Regions from separate parts of the Candidatus Clostridium eludens genome, predicted to be linked through region 3. Evidence: riboswitches for the same ligand, from Rfam matches in the RefSeq annotation. Region 3 holds a riboswitch; each other region holds the start of a gene.
The links. A riboswitch is a leader RNA that binds a small molecule or an ion and turns the genes downstream of it on or off. The one in region 3 is predicted to bind S-adenosylmethionine.
Positions count from the first base shown of each region.

Region 1 (3,291 bases), on a different contig from region 3:
TACTAAAAGTTATTATGAATCAAATATAAAGAAAGAGTCAGGAGAGGCACTGGAAGAAATTTATGATTATTCTCAAAGAGAATCCATGCTGGTATTTCCCAATTCAAGAGGTGAAGTTGAAAGATTAGCTGTAGGTCTTGGTAAATTAGGAAAAGAGAGAGGCTCCGATATTAGATATTTTGCCCATCATTCTTCTGTGAGTAAGGATATGAGATTGACCGTGGAGAAGTTTGCTAAGAGCAGCAGGGGACAATTATTCACTATATGTTGTACTTCCACTTTGGAATTAGGAATAGATATAGGTTCAGTAGACAGTATAGTTCAGTATAATGCTCCACATTCTGTAGCCAGTTTAGGACAGAGGTTGGGACGAAGTGGTAGAATTACAAGAAAAAATATATTGCATTTTATAGCTACTGATGAATGGTCTTTATTGCAAGGGTTAGCAGCACTATCACTTTATGAAGAGAGTATAATAGATAGATTTGATCCTATAGTGAAGCCTTATGATGTTTTGGCTCATCAAATAATATCTATTCTTTTGGAGAATACAGGAATGTCTTTTGAAGATTTAAAAAATATAAATAGGAGTTTTAGATGCTGGCAGGATATAGAAGATGATGAGTACTTTGAGCTATTAGAATACTTAATAAAAAAGAATTATATAGAGATTTTAGAAAATGAAGCTATAACAGGTTTAGAAACAGAAAAGCTTTTAAGAGGAAGTGAATTTTTTACCCATTTTGAAACGGAAAATAATTTTTCTGTTTACAATAGTCATAAAAAGATAGGTGAAATTCCCCTGTCTCCCAGCATACATACAGGGGTAAATATATTTTTGTCGGCACGTATTTGGAAAATAAAAGATATAGAATTGAGAAGTAAAAAAATATATGTAACTAAGGCTTTAGATGGAAATCCCCCTGTATTTTTAGGGAGTAGTGGCAATGTAACCAACGAAATAAGAAATAGAATGAAAACAATATTGGAAGATGAGAGTTATTGGATTGATTATAATAAAAATATAAAAGAAGTTCTATCAAAACTTTCTAAAGACAATTTAAGGTATGAAAAATTTCAATGGACGGAGAAGAATGATAAAGTTGGACTTAGAACGTTTCAAGGCACGAAGATAAATAGAACTCTACAACTTTTACTTAATATGTTGTATGGAGGTGTAAATTATAAATTGGAGGATGGTAAAACATTTATAAGTGGGCCTGATATAAAGAAAGATATAAGTAGAGTGATAGAAAAGAACTTTACTGAAGATGAAATATTTCTATATTTAAAAGATAATCCAGAAATGGTAGAAGTATATTTATCCTCTAATAAATATAGGATGCTGTTACCAGATAATTTGAGAATAAAATATATTATTAAAAATAAATTGGATTTAGAAGGAGTAAAAATATATTTAGGGCATGATTGCAATTAGGTTTTATAATAAGAATGAAGAAAATAGATACTAATTTGTGAATTTAGTATTTAATAAAATAGCAATAATAAATTTGTTGGCTAAAATATAATATGGGTAGGCTATGGTGAACCGTACCATAAATAGGACAAAGTTTAATAATGCAATTTATTCTTTATAAGCCGTTGCCCTGATTTTATAAATTTAGTATTGACACAGGCAAATATAATCACTATTATATAAGGTGTATACATAATTGGAATGAGTGCTTAAAAACTTAATATATTATTATACTCTTATCAAGAGTGGTGGAGGGAAAGGCCCTATGAAACCCGACAACCGACATTTTTTATATGCATCGGTGTCAATTCCTGCAGAGTGTACTATATACTCTGAAAGATAAGAAAAGTAGAAGTCTTATTAAATTAAGTTATGTTATTTGCTAATAGAGGCTATTTTTCTTATATATAAGGAAAATAGCCTTTTTCTTGTATTTAGAATTAAGTTTATAGATAAACAAGGTGGAGATTGAGTATCAGTAAATTTATATATTATTAAAGAGGAGAGATTTTTATGAATATTTTAATTGTAGGAGGAGACAGACTTGACAACATTAAAGATAATCTAGATAAATACGGAATTAATAAAGTTAACCACATTACAGGTAGAAAAAAAGGGGATAAGAAAATAGAAATTCCTAAAAATACGGATCTAGTGTTGGTACTTACAGATTTTGTAGGACATAACATGACTAAAATAATAAAAAAACAATCTAAAAAAAATCATACTTTAGTTATGTTTTCAAAACGTTCATGGATATGTATTCAAGCAAATATTAAAAATATACTTACTGATTAAATGAAAAATATGTACAATCTAAAATATTCTATAAAAACTGAGACACTAAGTGTTCTACTTAGTAATATATATTTACAGTATGTATTGGATATTTAATTAAAAAAAGCAGTGAAAAATCTTCACAAAAATAACTAGTCAATAATGAGGAGGTATCAAATGAGAAAATTTAAATTTAGAATTTGGGATAAAGAAGATAATTGTTTCTATATAAGTAATAACCCATATCCAAAAGAGTATTCAAACCATAAAGATAGGTTTGTAGTTACAGAATTTACAGGACTAAAGGATAAAAATGGTGTAGAAATTTTTGAAGGAGATATTATAGGAATAAATAATGAAAAAAGTTCTCCAAAGCTTCCGGTTAAATTTGGCAGATGTTCTTTTGGAAAATTCATAGGTGAATGTGGGGAACTAAGTGAAGATACGGAATTATATGGCTTCTATGTGGAAAACGAGTATTTATACATTCAGATGATTAATGAAAATGCTATTGTTATTGGTAATATTTTTTCATAGTAATAAGTGAACAATTAATAGTCAAATAGTGATAAACTTCCAGAACAAAATTTATTCTGGAAGTTTAATCAAATATACAAGTCTGAATTATAGTTTTTTATCATCTATTGAATTGAACCAATTATTGATAGGCTCTATAATTGAACTTATGCATCCATCTTGGAAAGGGGATCTAAGATTAGCAATTTCCACAAGCTCCAAAAAGGACTTGGTTCCTCCAACATGGCATATTTTTATATAATCTTCCCAGGCAGATTTTCTATTATCCACTGCTTTTTTCCAGAATTGAAGGGCGCATATCTGTGCCAGAGTGTAATCTATATAGTAAAAAGGTACATTGAATATATGGGACTGCTGAAACCACCATCCTCCGCTTTCCAGAAAATCACATCCAGTATAATTCTTATGAGGCAGATATTTTTTCTCTATGGCTCTCCAAGCTCTCTTTCTATCCTCAGGACTTACCTCTGGGTTTTCATATACATAGTGTTGAAATTCAT
Region 1 covers NZ_JBJHZX010000026.1:63,517-66,807, reverse strand. The annotation lists gene ACJDU8_RS16685 (DEAD/DEAH box helicase) at 1-1,438, shown strand, start outside; SAM riboswitch class I at 1,711-1,823, shown strand; gene ACJDU8_RS16680 (DUF2325 domain-containing protein) at 1,991-2,275, shown strand; gene ACJDU8_RS16675 (YopX family protein) at 2,432-2,791, shown strand; gene ACJDU8_RS16670 (M3 family oligoendopeptidase) at 2,879-3,291, opposite strand, start outside.
Region 1: it holds a riboswitch for S-adenosylmethionine, as region 3 does, so the genes downstream of both, ACJDU8_RS16680 (DUF2325 domain-containing protein) here and ACJDU8_RS02595 (ABC transporter permease) in region 3, are expected to answer to the same signal.

Region 2 (3,291 bases), on a different contig from region 3:
TTCAGGTTTATATGTAAGTTTTTGTGGAAGTGCTTCTTTTAAAGCATCTGTATCTATTTTATCTTTTAAATTAAACCCAGCTTTAATCAATTTATTAGTTGAAGAATATTTATACACATCCTGCAGCTGTTTAACATCATCGTCATTTAATCTTATATCATTTGAACGTGATTTAATATCTTTTTCTAAGCTATCCTTTGGAGCTTTTAAAGCTTTAGCCATTACTTCAGCTGACCCTGATGGGTCTTCATTTATATATTTGTTAGCATCATTCAATGCTAGTAGTATGTTCTTTACCACATCTTTCTGTGCCAGTAATTTACTATTAGCAACTAAAAATCCACGGGATGCAAATGGTATATCTGCCTTACTTCCTATAACTTTAGCTCCTTTTACAGTTAAAGCTTTATTTAACAGGTTTCCAGAGAAAAATGTTGCTTGAACATCTCCTTTTTCAAATGCCGAGAGAATTTCTGCATCTGAACTAAATCCCTGTTTTTTCACTTCACCGATTTTTATGTTATATCTTTCTAAATACCTCACTATAGCATACTCATCTACAGTACCTCTTTTAACTCCAATGGACTTTCCTTTTAACTCTTCAGGAGAATTTATTCCATCACGAGTCACCATCTTTTCTTTACTTGAATCAACTTGTTGGATAAAGCTAAAAATTTTTAAATCTCCACTGCTTAACCTAGAAAGTGCTGCAAAATCCATTGCTAATCCAATATCAACCTGATTAGTGAGCACAGCATCTATAGTATCAATTCCAAAGGAATATGGATTTATTTGAGCATCAATACCATATTTTTTGAAATATCCTTTATCTCTAGCAACATAAAAGGCAGTTGAAAAGGCACTGGAATCTGCTCCAATTCTAACTGTCACTTCCTTCTTTGCTGAACCTGATGCCCCTCCATTTTGTGAACTGCTGCCGCATCCAGTAACCGTAACCATTATTGCAATAATAAATAAAATGATTAAAGATAATTTTTTAATTTTCACTAATATCTACCCCTTTTATATTAATTTCAAAAATCCTCCTACTTAAATTTTATATAAGAATAACTAACACTGTCCTAACTTATTAAATGGATGCAGGACTTTCTACAATTTTAGGGTCAAACTTATATATTTTATCCCCCCAATCTCTAGCCCAATCTCTAAGTTCATTAACATTTAATGGATTAGGTATGCTTAAATCCTCGTCTTCTGCTATAAATTTTGCTAGTTTTCTGTAAATATCAGCATGTTCGGATTTAGGATTAGCTTCAATTACAGTTTTTCCATAAAATTCACTTTGAGACACTATCAGTGACCTTGGAACATATCCTACTACTTTAGTACCTGTTCTTTTAGCAAAGTCATTTACTATGGCACTAGAATAGCTTGCACTTAATCCATTTCCAATTATCCCGCCGAGTTTTGCGCCTCCAGTGGGTGCATATTTATTTATTGCCTTAAAAAGATTATTTGCAGCATAAATGGCCATAAAATCTGATGATGTCACAACATATGCTCTATCGGTAATGCCATCTCTTATTGGTACTGCAAATCCACCACATACAACATCTCCTAAAACGTCATATAATACATAATCTGCTTTATATTTCTCAAACAAATCTAATTCCTGTAGAAGTGAAACTGCTGCATTAATTCCCCTACCTGCACAACCTACCCCCGGAACTGGTCCCCCAGCTTCAATACATAGAACTCCGCCAAATCCCACTTCAGAAATATCTCTTAACTTAACATCATTACTTCCTCTTAAACTATCTAACACTGTAGTAAGATAATTTCCTCCTCTTAGAGTGTTAGTGGAATCACTTTTTGGATCACATCCAATTTGTATTACTCTATATCCTAATTCAGCTAGAGCAGCACTGATATTTGAAGTAGTGGTAGACTTTCCTATTCCACCTTTGCCATAGATAGCTATATGCTTTGTCTTTTTACTCATAATAAATTTTCCTTTCTCATCTCAAATAATATCAATTTAGTAATTATGTTTTTAAATGTTTAAATTATTATTTTTATTAATTTATTGTAATGTGTGCTTAATTTTATCATTACTATACTTTTCACTTTTTTGGTGTGAAGTATATTTGTTTCTATTTCTCAATTTTTTAACTTTATATCCAAAATCTTATATGATATATACATAATCCCTTTATCTATACCTCCCATATTCTTATTTATTATCTACTGAATACATAAAAAGAGGTCAAGCATAACCCATTATAAGTTAGCTTGACCTCTAGTTTTCCAGTCAGTCAATTAAAAAACTTCCTATGGAGAAACCACAGGAAGTTGTATCCTTATTGTTTCTCATCTTCAGGATATTCCTGCTGGAATTGGCACCGTTGAATATAATAATCAGGTTGCCGGGCATCATAGGGCCAGTCCCTCTGCCGCTCTTGATAAGAAATTATTTAATTCATTTTTAATTTACATACATAATATAACTTTTAAAATACCTTGTCAACATAAAATTTTTATTTATCAGTTTATTTTTTATTTTCATCATATTTTACTATCAATGCATTTTTCCAAAAGTACAGCCGCGGCTCCTATTGAAATTGCATCCTTTTTGAAATACCCTTCTCTTTTAAATGTGACTTTTTTAGGAACACATTTTACACATGTTTCATAAAACAGATCAAAATTAATTAAAGCTCCACTTAATATAATACAATCCAAATCTAATAAGTTGATATAAAGTTCTATGCTTTTTCCAAACTTATATGCAGCATCAAAAATTATCTTTTCAGACAGTTCATCATTCTTTTGGGCTGCAGAGCACACCTTATTAAAATCAACATCTTGATTTGTATTGATAAGCATATGTTCAAAAGCATATTCATTATCATCTGCTGTTCTTATAATTCTCCCTTGTAAAATTGTCCCTTCTCTTACTCTCAATCCACAATTAAAATAAGCTAAATTTTTGAATTGCTTTCCAGTACCATACAAATACTCTGCAATAGCAGCCGAATTTGCGCCACTTTCACTAACTATACTACATTCTAATCTCTTTTCAATCATTTCACCTATATCTATATCATTCCATATGTCTGTTTCAATTCCAAGTCCCACTCCAATAAGGTCAACAAACTCCAAATTTAGCTCTACATAAGCATTCCTTATAATTTTTACAACTTCTTCCACAACCTCATCATATGAATTAGGAGCATTAGTATAAAAACTTTTTTTATAAAAAATTTCCATCCTTAAATTCACTATAGAAACTTGTACATAAGTTTTAGATATGTCTATCCCTATGATATA
Region 2 covers NZ_JBJHZX010000007.1:129,163-132,453, forward strand. The annotation lists gene ACJDU8_RS06835 (ABC transporter substrate-binding protein) at 1-1,008, opposite strand, end outside; gene ACJDU8_RS06840 (nucleotide-binding protein) at 1,091-1,963, opposite strand; SAM riboswitch class I at 2,329-2,430, opposite strand; gene ACJDU8_RS06845 (ROK family protein) at 2,527-3,291, opposite strand, start outside.
Region 2: it holds a riboswitch for S-adenosylmethionine, as region 3 does, so the genes downstream of both, ACJDU8_RS06840 (nucleotide-binding protein) here and ACJDU8_RS02595 (ABC transporter permease) in region 3, are expected to answer to the same signal.

Region 3 (3,291 bases):
AATAACTAAGTACTTTGTGCGGATATGGCGGAATTGGCAGACGCGCTAGGTTCAGGTCCTAGTGAGGGCAACTTCATGCAGGTTCAAGTCCTGTTATCCGCACCAAAACCTGACAATATAAAAAATTTATAGAATGTTTATAGAAAAATAATTCAGCATTAGAATGTTTAATTAAAAGGTCAAATTCTAATGCTTTTTTATTTGGGAAAATTATTTGAAATGTTCAATTTAGTAAGATACCTTCTTCATAGGTCAATTTCCTTTAAAAGTTTTTAGAAAATCTTTAGCTACGTCAGATAAATATCTATTTCTAATCCATACTACAGCAGGACGTGCTTTTAGAGAAAGTTCATTTATATCAATGTATTTTAAATTTAGACCAGGGATGAGTTCTGAGGCGGATTCTGGAACTATTCCTATACCAATTCCAGTATTAGCCCAAAGGAGCACTGCACGTGCATCTTCACTTTCGCAAAGTATTCTTGGTTCAAATCCAATTTGCTGGCACGAGGAAATTAACATATCTTTAAACTTATGATCAACTATTAAGGGCTTGTTTATTAAATCATTCAAACTAATCTTATCTTTGAAATTTGTAAAAAATACATCCTGATTTACTGCTGCTACCATTGATTCACTTGATAGTAATAATGATTCGAATTTTTCAGAATCAAAAGGAGTAAATACCAAGCCTATTTCTATAGTGCCTATATCAAGCAGTTTTAAAATTTGAGAAGTATTGCTCTCTCGTATTTTAAAATTTATATGTGGATATTTATCATGAAAGTGATTGAGTTTTTTTAATAAGATTGTAGTGCCAGAAGATGGCACAGTTCCCAAAGAAAGTAAGCCTTTAAATCCCTCTTTTAAATTATTTAATTCTTCTTTTGTATTTTTGACCAGATCTAAAATTTGTTTGGAGCGATATTGAAGTATTCTGCCTGCATCAGTTATTTGTATTTTTCTTGTATTTCTTTCTATTAGTTTTAATCCAAGTTCATCTTCAAGTAATTTTAGTTGTTGGCTAAGTGGCGGTTGTGCGATATGAAGCTGTTCTGCAGCTTTAGTTATGCTGCCATTTTCTACTATAGCTAAAAAGTATCTAAGTTGTCTAATATCCATAGAAATGTTCACCTCTATCTGCTATTTATATCTTATTTGTATTAATTCAATACCTTTTAAGTATTTGAAATATGTTTTTTTGTCTGATATAATGATACATGAAATTAAGAAATTATAAAAGTATATTTACTATGATAGAAAGAGTAAGTTAAAAAAGTCCTAAGAGAGAGATCTTTATTGAGCTGTGAGAGATCTTGGAATGAATTAACTGAAGTGCATTCTTGAGTAATTAATTCAAAAGTTGCTGCGATGGAGGTAATTATTTGCAGTAAACAGAGTGGAACCGCGGAAAATTTCTGCCTCTGTAATTAGAGGATAGAGGTTTTATTTTTTATAAATAATAAAATTTCATATTAATACTGATAAAGTATTATCTTATCATGAGAGGTAGAGGGACTGGCCCTATGAAGCCCGACAACCGGCATTTATTATGTATCGGTGTCAATTCCTGCAGAATATAATTATTCTGAGAGATAAGAAGGATAGTTAAGTTAAGACTTTTAACTTGGATTTAAGCTGTTTTTCTTATTTGAAAAACAGCTTTTTAAATTTACAATATGTATAAGTCAAATTTATGATATTGTGCAAAAAAAATAGTTTGAATATTTTTTATATTAGCAAATTTCTTTATATATTATGACGGGGTGAATAATAATGAATGTAAAATCAGAATTAAATAAAAAAATTAAATTTATTGGAAATATACTTATTGCATTAATACTCCCTGTAATAGTGATTATATTATGGCAATTACTAAGTAATAAGGGACTTGTTAAGCAGTCAGTTCTTCCATCTCCTCATACCATATTTTTGGCTTTTTTAGACATGGTGAAAAGTGGTGATTTAGCTAGAAATCTATTTATAAGTATATTAAGGGTTATAAAAGGATATCTTATAGGAGCTTCTCTGGGTGTAGTATGTGGAACATTGATTGGACTGTTTAAAATAGCCGAAAAAGCTGTTGATTTGCTTATAGGTCTTTTGAGACCAATTCCTATTGTAGCTTGGGTTCCTGTACTTATATTGTGGATGGGTATAGATGAGGCTTCTAAAATAACTGTAATAGCAATTGGAAGTTTTTGGCCCATACTTATAAATACTATTCATGGTATAAAAGGAGCAGATAAAAAATATTTAGAAGTCTCTGAGATATTAGAAAAAAATAAATTTCAGGTACTGACAAAAATAGTTTTTCCTTCGGCACTTCCATCTATTTTTACAGGATTGAGAATTGGAATCGGAAGTGCATGGATGAGTGTTATAACAGCGGAAATAATTGCTGCCACGTCTGGCATAGGATATTCAATATCCTATGCTAGGGAATTATCTCAGCCGGATGTTATGTTGGTTGGAGTTTTTTCTATAGGCGTAGTTGGATTTTTGATAGATTATTTAATAAAAAAATTTCAGTTTGTAATTATAAAATGGGATACAAATAATCAAAGTTAGAGAGGAGTAAATATTACATGAGTGCTGATGAAAGTTATGAGGCTATTAAAATAGAAAATTTGAATAAAGATTTTAAAGTTGATAATGGTTACCTCAATGTATTGGATGATATTAACCTGTCAGTTAGACAAGGAGAATTTTTAAGCATTGTAGGGGCAAGTGGGTGTGGAAAAAGTACCTTGCTTAGAACTATAGTGGGATTAGATACAAATTATAGGGGCAATATTTATTCTTACGATAAGCCTGTAAAAGGTCCAGGTATAGATAGAGGTATGGTATTTCAAGAGTCAAGACTTTTTCCATGGCTTACAGTAGAAAAAAATATAGAGTTTGGAATAAGCAAAAAATTATCTAAGAGGAAAAAAGCAGAATTAGTAAATGAACAGCTTGAACTGGTCGAACTGGACGGCTTTGCAAAATCATATCCCGAGCAGCTGTCTGGAGGAATGAAACAGAGAATAAGTATTGCAAGAGCACTTGTAAATAAACCTAAACTGCTTCTTCTTGATGAACCTTTTGGAGCATTAGATGCTATGACCCGTATTAATATGCAGCAGGAAATATTGAAAATATGGAAAAAACAAAATACTACAATGATTCTTGTAACCCATGATATAGACGAGGCGATTTATTTAGGTGATAGGGTGATTGTTTTATCCAGCAGGCCTGGAAGAATAAAAAGGGTGGTAAAAGTAGAACTTTCAAGACCTAGAGATAGAG
Region 3 covers NZ_JBJHZX010000003.1:13,752-17,042, forward strand. The annotation lists tRNA gene ACJDU8_RS02585 (tRNA-Leu) at 19-105, shown strand; gene ACJDU8_RS02590 (LysR family transcriptional regulator) at 253-1,122, opposite strand; SAM riboswitch class I at 1,495-1,602, shown strand; gene ACJDU8_RS02595 (ABC transporter permease) at 1,777-2,571, shown strand; gene ACJDU8_RS02600 (ABC transporter ATP-binding protein) at 2,589-3,291, shown strand, end outside.